2 regions of the Janthinobacterium sp. 1L-D-8-B-C4 genome follow, and region 1 is predicted to be linked to the other one. Evidence: predicted binding sites of a transcription regulator. Region 1 holds the regulator's gene; the other holds the start of a gene.
The links. Region 1 encodes sigma-54, which starts transcription at its own class of promoters, with help from an activator protein. Its sites were predicted from a motif close to TGGCANGNAANCTGCTTT; they were not measured.
Positions count from the first base shown of each region.

Region 2: the regulator sigma-54 is predicted to act here: its motif matches at 2,085-2,102, upstream of AC0Z42_RS18015 (EDSAP-1 family PEP-CTERM protein).

Region 1 covers NZ_JBXAVX010000016.1:83,423-87,762, forward strand. The annotation lists gene lptC (LPS export ABC transporter periplasmic protein LptC) at 1-35, shown strand, start outside; gene lptA (lipopolysaccharide transport periplasmic protein LptA) at 54-632, shown strand; gene lptB (LPS export ABC transporter ATP-binding protein) at 632-1,390, shown strand; gene AC0Z42_RS23890 (RNA polymerase factor sigma-54) at 1,395-2,873, shown strand; gene hpf (ribosome hibernation-promoting factor, HPF/YfiA family) at 2,943-3,302, shown strand; gene rapZ (RNase adapter RapZ) at 3,384-4,247, opposite strand.
Region 2 covers NZ_JBXAVX010000010.1:90,733-95,072, reverse strand. The annotation lists gene AC0Z42_RS18025 (type II secretion system F family protein) at 1-144, shown strand, start outside; gene AC0Z42_RS18020 (LytR C-terminal domain-containing protein) at 155-1,054, shown strand; gene AC0Z42_RS18015 (EDSAP-1 family PEP-CTERM protein) at 1,059-2,048, opposite strand; gene AC0Z42_RS18010 (hypothetical protein) at 2,219-2,518, shown strand; gene acpA (acid phosphatase) at 2,524-4,340, opposite strand, start outside.

The DNA of each region.
Region 1 (4,340 bases):
TGATTCCGCCGCGCAAAGCCGTGCCGGCCAAATAAATAAAAGGACACTATCAAATGAAAAAAATCTTGCTGCTCAGCCTGTTTTCCCTGGCCGTGATGGGCGCTGCCCATGCCGAAAAGGCCGATTCCGAAAAAGAAGCCGTCATCACCGCCCAGCGCGGCCAGGTCGACGACATCAAGCAGACCCGCACCCTGACCGGCGACGTGGTGCTGGTGAAAGGCACGCTGACCATGAAGGCGGGGCGCGCCCTGATCACGGAAGATCCGCAGGGCTACCAGTTCATCACCTTCTGGGGCGAAGCGGGCAAGCTGGCCACTTTCCGCCAGAAGCGCGACGGCGAAGGCGACCTGTGGGTCGAAGGCGAAGCGGAACGGGTGGAATACAACAACAAGACCGAAGTCGTGAAACTGTTTTCCAGGGCCAAGCTGACGCGCCTGCAAGGCACCAAGCCGACCGACGTGGCCAATGGCGCCTTCATTTCGTATGACAGCCGCAATGAATTATTCAATATGGAAAACAGCGACAGCGGCACCAGCGCCCCCGGCGCCGGCAGCGTGCGCATGGTGATCCAGCCGAAGAACAAACCGGCGGCAGACAAAACGCCCGCCGCGCCCGCGCCAGGGAAAAAATAATGAACAAGAATGAACGTTGCGGCAGCACCCTGATCGTGCGGGGACTGCAGAAAACCTATGGCAAGCGGCAGGTCGTGCATGATGTGTCGCTGCAGGTCGAATGCGGCGAAGTGGTGGGCCTGCTGGGTCCGAACGGCGCCGGCAAGACCACCTCGTTCTACATGATCGTCGGCCTGGTGCCATCCGACGGCGGCACCATCGATATCAGCGGCGTCGATATTTCCAGCCTGCCGATCCACCGCCGCGCGCAGATGGGCCTGTCCTACCTGCCGCAGGAAGCGTCGGTGTTTCGCAAGCTGACGGTGGAAGACAATATCCGCGCCGTGCTGGAAATCCAGACCGTCGACGGCCGCCCTTTGAAAAAGGCCGAGATCGAGGAGCGCCTCGACAAATTGCTGGCCGACTTGCAGATTGAAAAGCTGCGCGAAAACCAGGCGCTGTCGCTGTCGGGCGGCGAACGGCGCCGCGTGGAAATCGCGCGCGCGCTGGCCACCGACCCGCGTTTCGTGCTGCTCGACGAGCCGTTCGCCGGCGTCGATCCGATCGCCGTGATCGAAATCCAGCGCATCGTGCGGTTTTTGAAAGAACGCAATATCGGCGTGCTGATCACCGACCACAACGTGCGCGAAACGCTGGGCATCTGCGACCGAGCCTACATCATCAACCAGGGCTCGGTGCTGGCATCAGGCCGGCCCGACGACATCATCGCCAACGAGTCGGTGCGCCGCGTGTATCTGGGCGAACATTTCCGCATGTAAGCCGATGAAACAATCACTGCAGCTGCGCACCTCGCAGCACCTGGCACTGACGCCGCAATTACAGCAATCGATACGCCTGTTGCAATTGTCCACGCTGGAATTGCACCAGGAGCTGGAGCAATTGCTGACCGATAATCCCTTGCTGGAGCGTCTCGACGATCCGCTCGACCGTTCCTTGCGCCTGCTGTCCGATGGTGCCCTGAGTTCGACTGCTGCGCCAGGCGAAGCGCCGCCTGCGCCGCCTGGCCAGGAAGCGCCGGCGCCGGCGGCCGAAGCGGAAACGTTCGATGGTGAAGGCGGCGAGAGCACGGCCGCGCCCGAAGGCGGCGACAGCGACTGGAACGAGGCCAGCCGCGGCAAGGCGCCCGACGATGAGGATTCCCGCCCGCAACTGGAAGCCCATCATTGCACCTTGCGCGAACACCTGATGGAGCAGATGCGCGTGACCGTGCTGGAACTGCGCGACCGCGCGCTGGTCGAACTGATCATCGATGCGCTCGACGACAATGGCTACCTGGAGGAATCGCTTGACGATATCCTGGCGCGCCTGCCCGAGGAACTGGAAGTCGACGCCGACGAACTGCGCACCGCCTTGTCGCTGCTGCAAAGTTTCGATCCGCCCGGCGTGGGTGCGCGCAATGCGTCCGAATGCCTGGCGCTGCAGATCAAACGCCTGCCGCAGGTGGCGCTGGTGACGCGCCGCATGGCCTTGACCATCGTTGAAAAACACCTGGCCTGGTTTGCCCAGCGCGACTTCAACAAGCTGAAAAAAGCCCTCGATTGCGACGATGAAGACTTGCGCGAAGCGCAGACCGTGATTCGCTTGTGCAACCCGCACCCGGGCGCCGTGTTTGCGTCCGACGTGTCCGATTACGTGGTGCCGGACGTGGTGGTCAAGCGGGCCCGCAATGGCTGGCAGGTGTCGCTCAACAATGACGTGATGCCGCGCCTGCGCGTGAACGCCATGTACGCCAACCTGCTCAAGCAAGGCAAGGGCGAGGGCGGCATGGGCGCGCAGTTGCAGGAAGCCAAGTGGCTGATCAAGAACATGCGCCAGCGCTTCGACACCATCCTGCGCGTGGCGCAGGCGATAGTGGAACGGCAAAAGGATTTTTTCTCGCATGGCGCAGTTGCCATGCGGCCACTTGTGCTTCGCGAAATAGCTGATACACTGGGTTTACACGAGAGTACTATCTCGCGGGTAACAACCCAAAAGTACATGCTGACCCCGCATGGAATGTTTGAGTTGAAGTATTTCTTTGGCAGCCACGTCGCCACCGAAGCAGGAGGGGAGGCGTCATCGACGGCGATACGTGCCTTGATCGTGCAATTGACAGGAGCAGAGAACCCTAAAAATCCTTTATCCGACAGTAAGATTGCGGACATGCTGGGGGAACAAGGCATGGTGATTGCGCGACGTACTGTTGCCAAATACCGGGAAGCGTTGAAAATTCCGCCAGTGAGTCTGCGTAAGTCTTTGTAGTTTTTTTCGGTTCCTCTGCGGGCCGGAACGATGGCCACCGCACGAACCCGATCATCTTTAGGAGTGTGTATGAATCTCACCATCAGCGGACATCATCTCGAAGTGACACCAGCCATCCGTGAATACGTACAAACCAAACTGGAGCGCGTGAAACGCCATTTCGATCACGTTATCGATATCGCCGTGATTCTGACCGTCGACAACCTCAAAGAGAAAGAAAAACGCCAGAAGGCCGAAGTGAATCTGCGACTGAGCGGCAAGACCGTCTACGTGGAAAGCCTGGCGCAAGACCTGTATGCCGCGATCGACAGCCTGATCGACAAGCTGGACCGGCAAGTGATGAAGTACAAAACCAAAGTGCAAGGGCACGGTAAAGAGGCGATCAAGCATCTGCCAGACAACACTCCTGAAGAAGCCGCCGCCGTCTAGGCCTGCCGCTCCGGATTGTTGTGATCAACTAAGGGCGCGCTGTGTTTACTTCGCGCCCTTTTTTGCGCCCATTTTTCCGGCTCAGCTACGCTCGCGGTGGCGCAGCACGACCCGTTCGCGGTCGGCAAAATACTGCGCCAGGTGTTCCGCCATATATACCGAACGGTGCTGGCCACCGGTGCAGCCGAGCGCCACCGTCAGATAGCTGCGGTTGTCGGACTTGAACGACGGCAGCCACTTTTCCACGAAATTGCGGATATCGGCAAACAGTTCCAGGGCGCTGGGCTGGGCATCGAGAAAAGCGATCACCGGCGCGTCGCGGCCATCGAGCGGGCGCAGCGCCAGGTCGTAATACGGATTGGGCAGGGCCCGCACGTCAAACACGAAGTCGGCGTCCAGCGGCACGCCCAGCTTGAAGGCGAACGATTCGAAGAACAGGGTCAGCGGCGCGCGTTCGGAGGCGACGATATCCTTGATCCAGGCACGCAGCTTGTTGGCGCTCAGCTCCGAGGTGTCGATCACATGGCCCAGTTGCTGTATCGCCGACAGCCGCTCGCGCTCTTCCGAGATGCATTCGATCAGCGTGCGGCGGCTGGCCGGATTCTCGCCTGGAAGCAATTCATGCGACAAAGGATGACTGCGTCGCGTTTCCGAAAAGCGCGCCACCAGGGAATGCGTGGTGGCGGTCAGAAACAGCACCTTGACGTCATGCCCCTGCGCACGCAGCAGTGCCACATTGTGCGGCAGGCTAGTCAGCGATTCCGCACTGCGTGCATCGACCGCCACGCCGAGCCTGTTGGTGCCTTCGTCGAGCAAGGTTTGCACCAGGCTCGGCAACAAAGCGGGCGGCAGGTTGTCGACACAGTAAAAACCGGTATCCTCCAGCACCTTGAGTGCAACAGATTTGCCGGAGCCGGAAATGCCGGTAAGTAGAATGATGTGCATAGGCGCGATCATACAATAAAGACTGCCTGCGCGTGCCGCGGCAATCGTCTTTACATTTTATTGCAATTGAATATGGAGGCTGCCCGCGGCCTC
Region 2 (4,340 bases), on a different contig from region 1:
GCCGAAGAGGCGGCCGCCAAGATCGCCCTCAAATTGTTGTTTCCGCTGATTTTCTGTGTGTTTCCTACCTTGATGCTGGTGCTGATGGGCCCTGCCGTGATCGAGGTCTACCGCGTGCTGGTGCCGGCCATGGCCAACCGATAAAAGGAATCCTATGTCATTTTCGCTATCGCGCCTGGCCGCTGCCAGTGCTTGCTTGCTGCTGGGCGCTTGCGCCAGTCCCGTTACCGCGCCTGGCCCGGTTCCCCTGGCGCTGGCCGATCGCAATGGCCAGGCCGTGCTGCATGCGCAGCGCGGCGAAATGCAGCAGGCCGTCGCCATCTGGGAAGCGCTGCTCGCTGGCGGTGAACCGCCAGCGCTGCGCCATGCCTATCTGCTCAGGAACCTGGGCCATGCTTATGCGCTGGCCGGGCGCGACGCCGACGCCTTGACGGTACTGGAAAAAGCCTGCCTGCTCGACCCGCTCAATGCGCTGGCGTGGCAGCGCCTGTCGCAGGTACTGGCCAGGCTGGGACAGCACGAACGAGCGGCGCGCGTGCTGGCGCAGGCGCAAGGTCTGCGGGTGGCTGCTACGCCGCCTGCCGAGACTTTGCCGGCGGCAGCGCCGGTGATTGCGGCAGCGGCTGGCGCACCCGCCATGGACCGCATCGAGATCACGCAAAGCGACGGCATGGCGCGCCTGCAGCGCGTGGCGGCGGCCAGCGCACCAGAGGCGCCGCGCCTGCGGCTGGAAATTCTCAATGGGAATGGCAAGCCGGGCATGGCGGCGGCGCTGGCGCGCAGCCTGGCCAGCAGTCCCTTGCAAGTGGTTCGTACCGGAAATGCGTCCTCGTTCCGGGTGGCGCGCACGCGCGTCGAATACCGTCCGGCGCAGCGGCAGGCAGCGCGCCGGCTGGCACGCCAGTTGGGAACCAATGTCGAGTTTGTGGCCGCCGATTGCCCGGCCAGCGAACTGCGCCTGATCCTTGGACGCGATATCGATCCAGCCGTGCTGCACCGCTACTATGTGCAGCAGCTGGCACTGGCGCGCCAGGCGCTGGCGCGGCTCGGTTGATGCATCACGCGCGATCCTGGCGGCGGCGCGTACTTGCCAGCGCCGCCAGGCCGATGCCCAGCAGCAGCAGCGTGCCCGGTTCCGGTACCTGTTCGATCACGACGATATCGGTACGCGTGGATTTGGAAAAATTCAGCGTGTAGCTGCCAGCCGGCAAGGCAAAATTCGAGGTCAGCGAAAACTGCGCAAAGGCATTCGTGAATGTACGCGAGGTGCCCGGGTCATTGGTGCCGGCTGTCATGTTCAGGCTGAAGGGGTCGAGGCTGCCAGAGCCAGCGCCATGGTTGCCGTTGACGTCGCTGCCATTGTTCGGGTTGCCATCCGGCGCGAACTGGAATACCACGCCGTCGGAGGTGGCGCGCGGGGCGCAGCCTGCCGGGCTGGCGGCATTGCAGGAAATACTGAAAATATCCATGATCGACACATTCGACTTGTCGCCCAAGGTGGTCACGCTGCTGCGCAGGTCGCGCCGCGCCAGGAAGCTGAAGGTGATGAAGCCGGCGCTCGACAGGGTCAGGTTGACCGAGCCGGTCAGGGTGTCGCCGGCTGTCGACGAAGCGGCACCGACCGTATCGCGCTGCGCTTCCGACACGGCCCGCACGGTGGAGCCGGCAGCGGTCAGCATATTGCCGAAGGCATGCGCGTCGCCACGGGCAAACTCCAGCGCGGTGGTCGGGGCGTAGTTATTTTGCGCCAGGCCGGCGCAACCGTTGCCGGCACACACTTGCAGCACATCGGCATTGGCGGCAGGGCCGGTGTTGACGGCGCGCGGATTGACCGCTGCCGCGCCCTCAAAATATGTGCTGTCGCTGGCATTGCGATTGGCTCCCGTCAGCGACAGCGTGCCGGCGCTGGTGGTGATGCGGAAACTATTCAGGTCGTTGACTGCCAGGCCATAGGCGCCGGCCTGGGCCTGGCCGGTGACCAGCATGCCGGCCGCTACCAGTGCGCCAAACAGGCTCATGGTCTTGCTTCGTGGGTGATCGATGTTCATCGCAGCCTCATTATCGTGGTCGGGGGTTGACCTGGATAAGCAGCTTGCGTGCCAAGCAAAAAAACCGAGTTGTATCAAGGGCTTGTGTCAAACGGCTGGACAAGAATGAGCTAATTGTAAGAAATGCCGACACCACGCCTTGCCAGCCTCGCGGGCCGTTAAAATAGGCGATGGCAAAAAAATCTCCCACTTTCCCCGGCGTGCGCACGGGCCGCGGCCAGGTCCTGGCCGTGCTGCTGTCGCAGCAGGACCAGGCCGGCGCCGAACCGCTGCAGGGCCGCGTCTCGCTGGCGGCCATCGTCAAGGCATTGAAACGCAAGTATCACTGGCCGATCGAGACCCACAGTTTTCCAGCCAACACGGCAGACGGCCGCGCCAGCTGGGCCACCGTCTACAGCCTGCCCGAAAAAGTGATCACTGCCGCCCTGGCGGCTGGCGGCCAGGACTGGCTCGACAGCCGCAAGCGCTGAGGCCTTTACTCCTGCGGCAGCAAGGCCAGCGCCGCGCTGAAGTCGCCCATCGGCTTGCCGCCATTGGCCACCAGCGCCTTGTCGCGCGTGCTCAAACCGTCCAGCACGGGCAGCGAGAAGCGGTGCGTGATGGCGCGCAGGATCGAAGCCGAATCGTATTGCGTATGGTCGACCAGGCCCTTTTTCACGTACGGTGACACCAGGATCGCCGGCACGCGCGTACCCGGACCCCAGCGGTCGCCTTTCGGTGGCGCCGCGTGATCATAAAAGCCGCCGTTTTCATCGTAGGTGACGATCACCAGCATGTTCTTCCATTGCGGACTCTTCTTCAACTGCGCGATGACGCTGGCGATATGCGCGTCGCCATCGGCCACGCTGGCATAACCGGCGTGCTGGTTCAGGTTGCCCTGCGGCTTGTAGAAGGTCACCGGTGGCAGCTTGCCGGCGGCCGCATCCGTCATGAACTGGCTGTCGAAGTCGCGCAGGTGCGCGGCGCGGTAGGCTGGCGCCTTGACCGGGTCCATGCTGGCAAAATAATTGAATGGCTGGTGATGGAACTGGAAGTTTGGCGGGCTTGGAAAGCTGCTGCCGCGCGCGCTGGCCGTGGCCAGCGCAGTGGTGTCTTTCCAGGCACCGGCATACCAGGCCCAGTCGATGTTTTTGCCTGATAACAGGTCGCCGATATTGGTCTGCGTCTGCTGCGGCAAGGTATTGGCCTTGCCGGTGTCGGCATACAGCTTGCTGCTGTCGCCGGACGCCGGCGCATTGCTGCTCGGCTGGAAAGCCGGCTGCATGGTATTGACGGCGTAGAACATGCCGCTGCTGTCGGCTGGCGTCAAGGTATTGTCATTGGCGTAGACGGGCGCGCCATTCAATACGGTGGCGGGCGAGGTGGCGGCCGGCGTCAGGCGCACGAAGTTGCCCTTGGCGTCGACGTCGATCTTCGAGATCGAGCCTTTGGCCACCGAGGTGTCGGCATTCGGATAGGTCGGCGCGCAGGCGCAGATCAGGTACTGGTGCGTCAGGAACGAGCCGCCGAAGGCGCCGATGAACAGGTTGTCGGCCAGCGCATACTGCTTCGCGATATCCCACAGCTTCATCTTGCTGCCGTCGTAGTAACCCATGGACAGGCCGCCGGCGTCGGAATAGGCCGCGAACTTGTCGTTGGCGCCGCCATTGATCTGCATCTGGTTGTTATAAAAACGGTGCACCAGGTCGCGCGTGATGACGGACTGCGGCAGGCTGATCGGGCTGTTGGCGTCGTCGATCTGGAACGGTTTGTTGGCCAGGTTGGCCGATTGCGCCTGCGTCACCACCGTGCTCTGGCCGGCGGCCGTCATGCCGCCCCAGGTCGGTGGCAGCACCGGCAAGACGCTGCCGTCGATATCCTTTTGTGGCACATAGCTCGAGGTCGAAGTCGGATTCACGCCCGGCACACCATTGGCGCCCGGGAACAGACCGTACAGATTGTCGAAGCCGCGGTTTTCCGCATAGATCACGACGATGGTCTGGATATTGTTCAGCGCCAGGCCGCTGTTCAGGGCGGCCAGCGCATCGGCCGGCGCCGCCTGGGCGCTGGCGCCGGCGATCACCGCCGTCACGCTGGTGTTTTCCGCTTTCAGTTTTGCCAGTTCGTCGCCGCTGGCCTTGTTGAAGTCCGAGGCCAGAGCAGTTTCCGACACGCCGATGCGCGCCGCCAGCTTGTTGCTGGCGCCGGCAAAGTCGCCGCCATTGCCATCCATCACCTGTGCCAGTTCGGTCGACAGGGCGCTGACAAATGCCGCATGGCCGGCGGGTGCGCGCAGCAGCAGTTTTTGCGTTA